Regions from separate parts of the Pseudomonas phytophila genome, predicted to be linked through region 4. Evidence: predicted binding sites of a transcription regulator. Region 4 holds the regulator's gene; each other region holds the start of a gene.
The links. Region 4 encodes FliA, which starts transcription of late flagellar genes. Its sites were predicted from a motif close to CTAAAGTTTNNNNNNNNNNNGCCGNTAA; they were not measured.
Positions count from the first base shown of each region.

Region 1: the regulator FliA is predicted to act here: its motif matches at 1,274-1,301, upstream of K3169_RS25710 (methyl-accepting chemotaxis protein).
Region 2: the regulator FliA is predicted to act here: its motif matches at 1,988-2,015, upstream of K3169_RS23480 (flagellar protein MotY).
Region 3: the regulator FliA is predicted to act here: its motif matches at 1,748-1,775, upstream of K3169_RS06260 (methyl-accepting chemotaxis protein).

Region 1 is NZ_CP081201.1:5,673,469-5,676,597, forward strand. Features, by position in the region: gene K3169_RS25700 (outer membrane beta-barrel protein) at 1-185, shown strand, start outside; gene K3169_RS25705 (hypothetical protein) at 298-861, shown strand; gene K3169_RS25710 (methyl-accepting chemotaxis protein) at 1,341-2,963, shown strand; gene K3169_RS25715 (AraC family transcriptional regulator) at 3,035-3,129, shown strand, end outside.
Region 2 is NZ_CP081201.1:5,186,928-5,190,056, forward strand. Features, by position in the region: gene K3169_RS23475 (argininosuccinate synthase) at 1-897, opposite strand, end outside; gene K3169_RS23480 (flagellar protein MotY) at 1,030-1,935, opposite strand; gene pyrC (dihydroorotase) at 2,082-3,128, shown strand; gene rnt (ribonuclease T) at 3,125-3,129, shown strand, end outside.
Region 3 is NZ_CP081201.1:1,427,179-1,430,307, forward strand. Features, by position in the region: gene K3169_RS06260 (methyl-accepting chemotaxis protein) at 81-1,712, opposite strand; gene K3169_RS06265 (pyocin activator PrtN family protein) at 1,983-2,225, opposite strand; gene K3169_RS06270 (DUF1654 domain-containing protein) at 2,516-2,767, opposite strand; gene K3169_RS06275 (XRE family transcriptional regulator) at 2,923-3,129, opposite strand, start outside.
Region 4 is NZ_CP081201.1:4,678,782-4,681,910, reverse strand. Features, by position in the region: gene flhF (flagellar biosynthesis protein FlhF) at 1-220, shown strand, start outside; gene fleN (flagellar synthesis regulator FleN) at 335-1,168, shown strand; gene fliA (RNA polymerase sigma factor FliA) at 1,165-1,905, shown strand; gene K3169_RS21150 (chemotaxis response regulator CheY) at 2,195-2,569, shown strand; gene K3169_RS21145 (protein phosphatase CheZ) at 2,589-3,129, shown strand, end outside.

The sequences.
Region 1 (3,129 bases), 990 kb from region 4:
TCAAGGACCGTACCAACCCTTATGCCGAAGTCAGCTTCCTGATGAACCAGAACGGTTCGCTGCCGCTGACGGCGGGTGTTTATTACACCCGCACCGAGTACAAGCTCGATCAGGACTCGGATGTGGCCGACAACACCAAACTCAAGCGCGATGAATATGGCGTGAAGGTTGGTTTGGCGTTCTGATGTAAAGGCTTCATGCTTTCCTGCGGGTTCAACTGAACCCGCAGGACCGGGTTTAGCCGGTCCTACAACGCCGACAAATGCGCGGTGTCATCTCCACAAGGTCTGGCGATCAATGGAACCAAGACAAAAGAACTGCGAGCACTGTGGTGCTGTAAACCAGTGGGTAAATCCAGGCCTGTCGCGCGAGTGTGTGAGTTGTCATAAGGGCATGGACTGGACACTGGATATAACGTGTCGAAACTGCAGCAAGCACAACAAGGTGCGGCCCAACGGGGTAAAGGAAGCGAAGTGTCTGCGTTGCCATAAGCCGCTGATCTGGACGTTGCACCCCGAGCTATACACCAAGAAACGACTACCATTGGCCGCGCGCGTGCTGCTGGGGGCGCTTTCCTTGTTTCTTATAACGATCATGATAAAAGCGCTGATTTATCAGGAAATAGAGATCTTTTATCCGGGCAGGCACGGCAATTCCTCGTGGTTTTACTTTGCAGGTCGGGACATGATCTGGCCGGTGGCTTCACTTCTCTCCTGGGCCGTTAGCGCGTCAGCCCCAATCGTCAATCATTACGACAAGAGGTTTAACGAGCGGAGCTATCGGAACCTGATCATCTTCAGCCTCGTCACAGGGTTTGTCCTGCATCTACTGTCTATCCCGTTCGGAATGAAGTTGGCGTAGAGTGTTTTTGCTGAGGTGAAGCGCGGGCTGTCATGTCAACCAGGGGATCACGGCTTGCTGGATCGGGGGGCAGCCACCCTAGGTCGAAGAGTGCTCCCCTTCACAACTACCTTTCCTTATGATTAAAACCGGTTTGCACTTCCTGAACCCAAGCTGAACAACTACTTTATTAATCACCCCGGCAAACCGGCGCCTTGCTTAATACTTTGGTAATAGCATCTTTATCAACAATAAACATTCGCATTACAGGTCGGCGAAAACACTAACAAAATCAACCGTGAAAAGAACTTAAAACTGACGTCAAAAAAATATTTATATTCACTCAAACACTTGACTATCTTCGTGATTGAATTTACCAATCACCACTCCTCTGAAATTTCTTGCATACAGTGACCTTTTTTAAGATCTTAGGCTTAAGAGTGATGGCACATGGACATTAAGTCATTCAGCCGTTTCTGACCTTACTTACAGGTGAACTCATGTTCATGAGAAATTTCAAACTAACACCCAGAGCGTTGCTCAGTTTTGGCGCTATCTGCCTGCTGATGCTAGGCCTGAGTACCCTCTCGCTGTACAAGATCAGCGAGGTTCACAAATCCACCGTAGAGCTGGAAACCGATTGGCTGCCCAGCATACGCCAGGCGGGCAAGATAGACGCCACGCTACTGCGCCTGCGGCTTGAAGCGTTGCATTACACCGCTGACGGGGACGACAAAAAAGCTGCGTCGATCATCAAGATGGGTCAGTTGAAAAAAGAGCTGGATGAACAGGTAAGCGGTTACGCCGGGCTTGTATCCGATCCAGAAGAACAGCGTCTCTACAACGATGTCATGCAAGGCCTCAAGCGTTATGAAGAAACACTGGATGTATTAATTGCTCAAAGCGAAACCCGTTCAACCCAAGAATCCACTGTTTATATCAACACCGTCACTGTACCGCTGGCGACTGCTTTGCAAACCTCAATCGATAATCTGATCAGTGTGAATGATGCCGGCGCCACTCAATCAGGCCTTGTCGCGCAAACGCAATACGACCAGGGTTTTACGTTCACTATTGCGATCATGATTGGCACAATTATTCTGTCGATGTTTATTGCCTTTCTCTTTACCCGCAGCATCAGCGCACCGGTGAAAAAACTGGTGCAGTCCATCAAGCAGATATCAGAAGGTGACCTGAGATCTACCGTCGAAGTGTCTGGCAAAGATGAACTAACCGAGTTGCAACTCTCGACCGATGCCATGCTTCAGAGCCTCAAGAGCACGATTCAGCATATCTCGGACTCTTCCGGTCAGTTGGCAGCGGCGGCGGAAGAAATGAGCTCCATCACCGAAGAATCGCTGTCGGGTATTCAGAAACAGAACATGCAAACCGAACAGGCCGCGACGGCCGTGAACCAGATGACAGCGGCCGTTGAAGAAGTCGCACGTAACGCAGTGGCCGCTTCGCAATACACACAGGATTCGGAGAAATCCGCCGCAATCGGTAAAGATAAAGTCGCGGAAACCATCAAATCGATCAAACAACTCAGCCAGACAGTGCAGCAAACCACCGTTGAAATCGAAGGCCTGGCGACGCAAACCCAGGACATCGCCAAGGTGCTCGACGTTATTCGCTCGATTGCCGAACAGACCAACTTGTTGGCCTTGAACGCCGCCATTGAAGCCGCGCGCGCAGGTGAACAGGGCCGAGGCTTTGCCGTGGTCGCTGACGAAGTTCGTGCACTCGCACATCGCACCCAGACCTCGACCCTTGAGATCGAGCAAATGGTCAAAGGCATTCAGACAGGTTCAGGCAAAGCGGTGCAGGCCATGGTGCAGAGCAACAGTGAGGCCGTCTTGACGCTAACCATCGCGCAGGAAGCCAATATCGCCATCGGCGACATCGCGTCGGCAGTATCTGACATCAACGAACGCAACCTGCTGATTGCCACGGCATCCGAAGAGCAAGCGCATGTGTCCCGGTCGGTGGATCAGAATCTGGTCAGTATTCGCGATCTGTCCATCCAGAGCTCGTCGGCCGCCAGCCAGACCTCCATTGCCAGCACCGAGCTGTCGAAGCTGGCCGTCGGTTTGAACAGGCTCGTCTCTCGATTTGCCCTGTGAGCTGAGCGCCCTGCCATTCGTTGCGATTGCCGTATATGGTAGGGCGACTCAGGGCGCAGGTTAAAATTTCCATGGCCACCGAAACCAAACGCGACTGGCTGGTGCGTGCGCCGCAGTCGCGCAAGATGGAACGAATCGAAGCTTACTTCAGCGGGCACGGCTACAC
Region 2 (3,129 bases), 510 kb from region 4:
TTCGCGGTCCAGAGTGATCGACTCGATGGCACGGTGAGCGCGCAGCATGATAGTGCCGCCTGGCGTCTCGTAGCAGCCGCGGGATTTCATACCCACGTAACGGTTCTCGACGATGTCCAGACGACCGATACCGTGCTCGCCACCGATACGGTTGAGCGTTGCCAACACAGTGGCAGGCGTCATCTCAACGCCGTCCAGCGCGACGATGTCGCCGTTGCGGTAAGTCAGCTCCAGATATTGTGGGGTGTCCGGAGCCTTCTCCGGGGACACGGTCCAACGCCACATGTCTTCTTCGTGCTCGGTCCAGGTGTCTTCCAGCACGCCGCCTTCATAGGAGATGTGCAGCAGGTTGGCATCCATGGAGTATGGAGACTTCTTCTTGCCGTGACGCTCGATCGGGATCGCGTGCTTCTCGGCGTAGTCCATCAGCTTCTCGCGGGACAACAGGTCCCACTCGCGCCATGGGGCAATGACTTTCACGCCAGGCTTCAGTGCGTATGCACCCAGTTCGAAACGAACCTGGTCGTTACCTTTACCGGTAGCGCCGTGGGAAATGGCGTCAGCGCCGGTTTCGTTGGCGATTTCGATCAGGCGCTTCGCAATCAGCGGACGAGCGATAGAGGTACCGAGCAGGTACTCGCCTTCGTAGACGGTGTTGGCGCGGAACATCGGGAACACGAAATCACGCACGAACTCTTCGCGCAGGTCATCGATGTAGATTTCTTTGACGCCCATGGCTTTTGCCTTGGCGCGTGCGGGTTCGACTTCTTCGCCCTGACCCAGGTCAGCGGTAAAGGTCACTACTTCGCAGTTATACGTATCTTGCAGCCACTTGAGGATTACCGAAGTATCCAGGCCACCGGAATACGCGAGAACTACCTTGTTTACGTCCGCCATGCCATCACTCCACCGGGTTGTACGGAAAACCGGTGATTCTACCGCTCAAACGGCGTGATTTACAGTAGCGCGACAGCTTCTGACGATGAAGCGACAGATTATGTCGATCTGGCGACGAGTGGCGAGTCGTCGTCAGATTTTCGCGGGAGCCGTGTTCAACGCAACAGGAGCGGGTCTTTCATCCGGCGCAATACGCTCCAGATGGATGTTTACGCGACGGTTGCGCGCACGGTTGGCGTTGTTGGTATTAGGCACCAGCGGATAGCGTTCGCCGTGGAAACGCAGAGTAATCTGCTCTTCGGGAATGCCTTGAGCCTTCAGAAAATCCATGACAGCCAGGGCGCGACGCCGGGACAAGTCACGATTGGTCAGGCGATTGCCACTGTTATCTGAATGTCCGTCCAGTTCGACGTGATTAACCGTCGGATCGGCTTTGAGATAGGCCACGATGGTTTGCAAGCGAGCCTTGGCTTGCGCATCAAGATCGATGCCTCCGCCCGGGAAACCGACTTCGCCCTGCTTGACCTGGTCGTAGTTCATCGGCAGCAGTTTGGTGACGCACTGCTGATAATCGCTGAAGGCTTTATTGAATTTGACCGGTAGCAGGCGCACTTCGGTGGTACCAGCAGCATCACGGGAGTAATGGCGGATGACCGGACTGCGACCTTCCATCAGACCGCTGATCAGCCGACTGGCCTGTACCTGCGAACTGCTGAACGGAAATTCACCATTATTGACTTTGACTGAACCCAGATTGATATCGCCGCGCCCCGGCTGCCATGGCGCAGCCGCGGCCAAAAGGGTCGCCGAGCCGCCGCCCGCCATGCCGCCGGCCGACTTGATCCGGAATGTGGCCTGCTCACCTGCACGACGCACGAACTCACCCGCACCGAAATCGGTGATGGGCTGGCTGAGGCGACACTCGAACTGATCGCCTTCCACTTTCCACTCAATACTTTCCAGACGGGTCTGGAAAGTCATTGCCATGGCCGGGAAGCTGGCGAACACGCTGAGCAGGGCTAGATATCGCTGGCGCACGGGAGGCTCCACTAAAAAATGACTGCATAACAAAAAGACTTCCTACAACGGGCTATCGGTAACTTCCTACAAAACTTGATAGCGGGTGCCTGAGAGAGTCTTTTCCGGTAGCATTCCCAGCGAGTTTGACCCGCCTGGAATCCCCAATGTCCGACCTCCTGACCCTTTTGCGTCCCGACGACTGGCACATACACCTCCGCGATGGAGCTGTTTTGCCCCACACCGTTGCTGACGTTGCGCGCACTTTTGGCCGCGCAATCATCATGCCTAACCTGGTACCGCCCGTTCGCAATGCTCAGGAGGCCGACGCTTATCGTCAGCGCATCCTGGCGGCTCGCCCTGCCGGCAGCCCGTTCGAACCGCTGATGGTGCTTTACCTGACCGACCTGACACAGCCGGAAGACATCCGCACGGCCAAAGCCACCGGCTTTATCCATGCTGCCAAGTTGTACCCGGCCGGAGCGACCACCAACTCCGATTCGGGTGTGACCAGCATCGACAAGATTTTCCCTGTTCTCGAAGCAATGGCCGAAGTCGGCATGCCGCTTCTGGTACACGGAGAAGTGACCCGTAGCGACATCGACGTCTTTGATCGCGAGAAAATCTTCATTGATGAACACCTGACGCGTGTCGTTGAACGCTTCCCGACACTCAAAGTGGTGTTTGAACACATCACCACCGCTGAGGCTGTGCAGTTCGTCAATCAGGCTTCGGCCAATGTCGGCGCCACGATTACTGCGCATCACTTGCTCTATAACCGCAACCACATGCTGGTGGGCGGGATTCGTCCGCACTTCTATTGCCTGCCGATTCTGAAGCGCAATACGCACCAGACCGCGCTGCTTGATGCAGCTACCGGTGGAAGCACGAAGTTCTTCCTCGGCACCGATTCGGCGCCGCATGCCCAGCATGCCAAGGAAAACGCTTGCGGCTGTGCAGGCTGCTACACCGCCTATGCAGCGATCGAGATGTACGCTGAGGCTTTCGAGCAACGTAATGCACTGGACAAACTGGAAGGGTTCGCCAGCCTCCACGGTCCGGCGTTCTACGGCCTGCCTGCGCCTCAGGACACTATTACGCTGGTCCGTGAAGAATGGACCGCGCCCACCAGTCTGCCGTTTGGCGAGCTGTCCGTAATACCGCTGCGCGCCGGTGAAAAACTGCGCTGGCGTCTGCTGGAGAAACACGCGTGAG
Region 3 (3,129 bases), 3.3 Mb from region 4:
TAGTTGTAGTTTGTTTGATAGGAGCAGGGGAATGCATTCCTGCTACTGGAACAGGCATGCTTGCTACAGAAAAATCACCCTCACATCTTGAAGCGTAGCGCTAACTGATTCAGGCCCACCGCCAGTTGCGACAGCTCGCTGCTGGCCGCAGAGGTCTGGTTGGCTCCGGCCGAGGTCTGCAGGGACAGGTCGCGGATGCTGGTCAGGTTGCGGTCAACTTCCCGGGCGACTTGCGCCTGCTCCTCAGTGGCCGAGGCAATACTCATATTGCGTTCGTTGATCTGCACAATAGCGGCAGTGATTTCCTTCAGCGCCAGGCCAGCCGCTTCGGCAACATCAAGGCTGGCGCGTGCGCGCTCACTGCTATGGCCCATGGCGCTGACCGCTTTACCGGCACCGTCCTGAATCGAGGCGATCATTTTTTCGATTTCGGCAGTGGACTGCTGAGTACGATGGGCCAGTGCCCGAACTTCGTCGGCCACCACCGCAAAGCCACGACCGGCTTCGCCCGCTCGTGCCGCTTCGATAGCGGCGTTGAGGGCGAGCAGATTGGTCTGGTCGGCGATGCCACGAATCACATCCAGCACGCCGCTGATGCCCTGCACTTGTACCGCCAGCCCGTCGATTTCAACCGCAGTGACGCCGACTGCCTGATGCAGCTCATTGATCACGCTCACGGTTTCGCCAACTCGCTTACTGCCATTTTCTGCAGACTGGCTGGAGTCGCGTGCGGCTGTTGAGGCCAGCGATGCATTGCGTGCGACTTCTTCGACGGCCGCGCTCATCTGGTTGATGGCCGTGGCAGCCTGATTGATTTCATCGTTCTGACGCTGTACGCCGCGCAATGAATCTTCAGTGACAGCGGTCATTTCTTCGGAAGTTGATGCCAGTTGCGATGACGAATCGCTCAGTTCACCCAGTGTACGACGCAGGTTTTGTTGCATCACCGACAAGGCTTGCAGCAGGCGGCCCGGTTCATCCTTGCCGTCTACATCGATTGGCTTGCTAAGGTCGTTGGCAGCAATTTGCTGAGCAACGGCCAATGCCTTGGCAATGGGGGCAACCAGACTGCGGGTGAACAGTGCAGCCAGGCCGAGGGTCGCAATCAGCGCCACGATAATGGCGATGATGGTGACGTTGCGAGATTGAGAATAGGTCTGGTCGGCAATGGCATCGGACTCGGCCATCTTGAGGTCGGCCAGGCGCGAAACTTCGGTGATGTCCTTGCTCAACTGTTCCGCAGCCTGAGTCATCTCACCCGTGGCGTTGGTCATTGCGTTGATCAGGTCTTCACGCTTCTGGGCGACCGCGTCCAGAAAGCGCGCATGCACGGCAAGGTATGCCATCAGGTTGCGCTCCATGCTGCTGAACGCTTTCTGGCCAGCCTCCGTGATCAACAGAGGTTTCAGCTTGCGCACGTCTGTTTCCAGGCCGGTACGTGCCTGGCTGATGCGATCAAGCTGGCGCTTGGCTCCTTCTGCGTCTGATGCTGCTCGCAGGCCGGTGTTGCCCAGGCGGATGGTCACCAGATCGGTCTTGATCTGCTCAATGGTCTGAACGGTCGGCAATACGTTGTCCTGCAGTGCCTCTCGTGATTCTTTCAGGCCAACTGACTGCTGTAATGAGAACAGGCCCAGAGCGGTGATCAGTAAGGCAAAAAAGCCAAAACAGAGCAGCGATCGGGGGGCAATGTTGAGATTTCTCAGATTCATGCGAATAGCCTGTCGAGAGAGGAAACGTTAGTAACCTATCGACGTTTAACGTTTCAGCTTTAGGCCACTTAGCTGATTATTTTGAAATATCCAGTAATAAGCAGAAAAAAGTCTTAAATATCAGCAGTATTGGTTAAGAGCATTGATTTAGACATGTCGTGCTAGCTGATCGCCTGCATGACTTTTGCTGGAAACGCAGATGTGGGTCACCAGTCTTTGCTTTGCAAGAATGAAATCAATGCCGCTGTCGGACAGCGGCATTCGCAAGGGTCATGCAGCCTGTAATTGATCTTGAGCATCCAGATAGTCCGCGAGATTGTGCAGGTACACCACTGGCTGTCCTTTGCTGGAACCGCCCAGCCGTGTGACTTTCAGGGCAATTGCGCCACTGCTGATCTTGCGCATCAGATACCGGTCGCTCGATATGTGGGAGAAATATCGCTCTCGAACGGCGCTCAGAGTCGGGCAAGGCGTGGCAAATTCGGACCGCAGTTGATTGAGTGTCTGGCTCATGCCGCGTCGCCTCCCCAAGGTTTGAATTCATGTGCACTGGCTGGTTTGCACGACTCACGTCGTTTTTTCGGGGTGATGATCAGAAGCAGGCCGACTTGCTGTTGGATAGCCCGAACCGCCTCAGGACTCGAAGCTGCTGCCGGATGCAGGTACACCTGGCAGCGAGGGTGGTGTTTTGAAATTTTCATGACTCGTACTCGGTAATGAATGGGTACGAGATTAAATTAGCAATGGCTAAATATTTATACAATAGCATTTGCTAAATATTTCTATTCCTCTGAAGGGATTGCTCAATCTTGAGCCGGTACGTCCCAGAACACGCGGACGGATCCGTCTTCCTGAACGTTTGCATAGACACCGTCGGTCTCGGTGATGGCATCAATGATCTGATCCCAGTCTTGCTGGGACTCATCCGGGGCCTTGTAGACCAGCGCTGCGTGCTCCTTACGAGCGGCGGGGGAGGTGATGACTTTCTGAAGGCGTGCCCCAAGCAGTTCAAGCGACGTAGGGGGGGCAAGGGCTCTGGTTTGCGTCTTGGACATGTGGTCCTCCTTGGCGTTATGTATATACATACAGTAAATATCGATGAGCTGAACGGCAAGAGAAAAAGAGTACGTGTGTACTCTTTTTTGGCTCGCCCATAAAAAAGCCCGCATCGGCGGGCGCATTCATCGGCCTGGTTCAAAGGCTCAGTGGCTCAAAGCTTCCTGGCATTCCACACGAGCAACACTCGCGCCTGAATATGGATTTTCTCCAGATCAGCGCCGTCGATCATGATCGGGGGGTAAACAGGATTGTCCGAGATCATCCGCAGCGCGCCTCCGGTCATTCGCTGCAGGCGCTTGATGAACAGATCGCCGTCCAGGGTGAATACATACACCGCATCAGTGCGGATTTCGGTAAT
Region 4 (3,129 bases):
CGCCAGCCTGGGTGAAGTGCTCAGTCTTGCGATCAGTCATGAGCTGCCTGTTGCCTATCTCACTGATGGGCCTAGAATTCCTGACGATCTTCACATTCCACGCCGCCACCAATTGGTGACACGCGCGGTCAACGTGCAGATGCAAGAAGAGCCAAGCGAAGAGGCCATGGCGGATATGTTCGCCGACCTTTACCACAACCCCAACAAACGGGTCGGTTAAGTGAAGCGAACTATTGAGAGTTACCTGCATCGGTGGTCTGCCTGGCATTGCTCTTCATTGAGCGTGTCGCCTGCAATCTGGCTTCGGTCTACGCAAGACAAGGTAAAGAATTAAATGGGCAGCATGCATCCCGTACAGGTGATCGCGGTGACCGGCGGCAAAGGTGGCGTCGGTAAGACTAACGTGTCAGTGAACCTTTCACTGGCCTTGGCCGAACTCGGCCGGCGCGTCATGTTGCTGGACGCCGACCTTGGCCTGGCGAATGTCGATGTCCTTCTGGGGCTGACGCCTAAACGCACCCTCGCCGATGTGATGGAGGGTCGTTGTGAGCTGCGCGACGTTTTGTTGCAAGGCCCGGGCGGGATCCGGATCGTGCCTGCTGCCTCCGGCACGCAGAGCATGGTTCATCTGAGCCCGGCGCAGCACGCCGGCCTGATCCAGGCATTTAGTGACATTGGCGACAATCTTGACGTGCTGGTCATCGATACGGCCGCCGGTATCGGCGAGTCGGTGGTCAGCTTTGTCCGGGCTGCTCAGGAAGTCTTGCTGGTGGTGTGCGATGAGCCCACTTCCATCACTGACGCCTACGCCCTGATAAAGTTGCTCAATCGCGATTACGGTATGAACCGTTTCCGGGTCCTGGCCAACATGGCCCAGAGTCCGCAGGAAGGGCGCAACCTGTTCGCCAAGTTGACCAAGGTGACTGACCGCTTCCTGGACGTCGCTTTGCAGTATGTCGGTGCAGTGCCTTACGACGAATGTGTGCGTAAGGCCGTCCAGAAACAACGCGCCGTATACGAAGCTTTCCCACGCTCTAAATGTTCGCTGGCATTCAAGGCCATTGCGCAGAAGGTCGATACCTGGCCGCTGCCTGCCAACCCACGTGGACATCTTGAGTTCTTCGTTGAGCGACTGGTTTACCAGACAAGTGCAGGGCCTGTTCAATGACCGCGAGCGGCTATCAGATGTACAGCAAAGCGTCCCGAAACTCGCAATATGAGTTGATCGAGCGGTATGCTCCGCTGGTCAAGCGCATTGCTTACCATTTATTGGCGCGCCTGCCTGCCAGTGTTCAGGTCGAAGACTTGATTCAGGCGGGGATGATCGGCTTGCTGGAAGTTTCCACCAAGTACGATTGCACCAAGGGTGCCAGTTTCGAGACGTATGCCGGGATTCGAATCCGGGGTGCGATGCTCGATGAAGTGCGCAAGGGAGACTGGGCTCCTCGCTCGGTTCACCGCAATACGCGCATGGTGAGTGACGCAATTCGCTCAATTGAAGCAAAAACCGGCCGTGACGCTAAAGATCACGAGGTTGCGGCCGAACTCCAATTGAGTCTCGATGATTATTACGGGATTTTGAACGATACCTTGGGCAGTCGCCTCTTCAGTTTCGACGACCTCTTGCAGGACGGCGAACATGAAGGACTGCATGAGGATGGCGCAAGCGGTTCGCTTGAGCCGTCGCGCGACCTGGAAGATGAACGTTTCCAGGCTGCGTTGGCGGATGCAATTGCCAACTTGCCGGAGCGTGAACGTCTGGTTTTGGCGCTGTACTATGACGAGGAGCTGAACCTCAAGGAAATCGGTGAGGTCCTGGGGGTCAGCGAATCTCGAGTCAGCCAGTTACACAGCCAGTGCGCAGCTCGTTTACGAGGGCGTTTGGGAGAGTGGCGAGCGCGTTGACAGGTGGTACGCAATCCCTGGTGATTGTGTGTCTCGTGTGAGCAGGCTGTGCAAAGCGTTACGTGGGACAGTGGACAAGGCTGGAGCCATACAGGCATTCGCGCCACGGACTGTTAAAAGCAATAGCTTTCATGCAGTCCGTGGATTTGCTGTGCGGTTTCCATAGTTGTTGATTTGCCAAGCCCGTCGTTTACGTGCAGCCGATGTGAGCTGTGCCGGTATTGATTGAACAGCGCGTTCAGGTGCTGAACGCGTCAAAGACTGCTTGGAGGTCGAATTGGACAAGAACATGAAAATCCTCATCGTTGATGACTTCTCAACGATGCGGCGGATCATTAAAAACCTGCTGCGTGATCTGGGCTTCACCAACACGTCCGAAGCCGATGACGGGCTTACCGCGTTGCCGATGCTGGAAAGTGGTTCCTTTGACTTTCTGGTAACGGACTGGAACATGCCTGGCATGACTGGTATCGACCTGCTGCGTAAAGTGCGTGCCGATGAGCGCCTCAAGCACCTTCCGGTGTTGATGGTGACCGCAGAAGCCAAGCGCGACCAAATCATTGAAGCGGCTCAGGCCGGCGTCAACGGTTATGTCGTCAAGCCATTCACGGCTCAGGCGCTGAAAGAAAAGATCGACAAGATCTTTGAGCGCGTAAATAGCTGATGTATGCCGCGAGGGCTTTATGGAGAACAACGAAACGTCAATGGGCGAGTTTGAATCGACCCTGAAAAAACACGCAACCGAGCTGGTGGCGAGCCTTGAAAAAGGCCGTTTCGGCGACGCCGTGCAACTGATCCATGAGCTCAACCAGGCTCGGGATCGTGGCCTGTATCAAGAAATCGGCAAGCTGACGCGCGAGTTGCACAGCGCGATCGTCAACTTCCAGATTGACCCGAACATGCCGCAAGCCGAAGAGGTGTCCCAGATCACGGATGCCACCGAGCGCCTGTCGTATGTCGTCAGGCTCACGGAAAACGCGGCCAACCGCACCATGGACCTGGTCGAAGAAAGCACCCCGCTGATGCACAGTCTGAACGACGAGGCCAAGGCCTTGAGTGCGGACTGGGGGCGTTTCATGCGCCGTGAGGTCAGCGCTGATGAGTTTCGTGAGCTGGCGCGTCGTGTCGATGGTTTCTTGACGCGCACTGAAAAGGATACCCACCAGGTTTCCTCTCACCTCAACGACATTCTGCTGGCTCAGGACTTCCAGGACCTCACCGGTC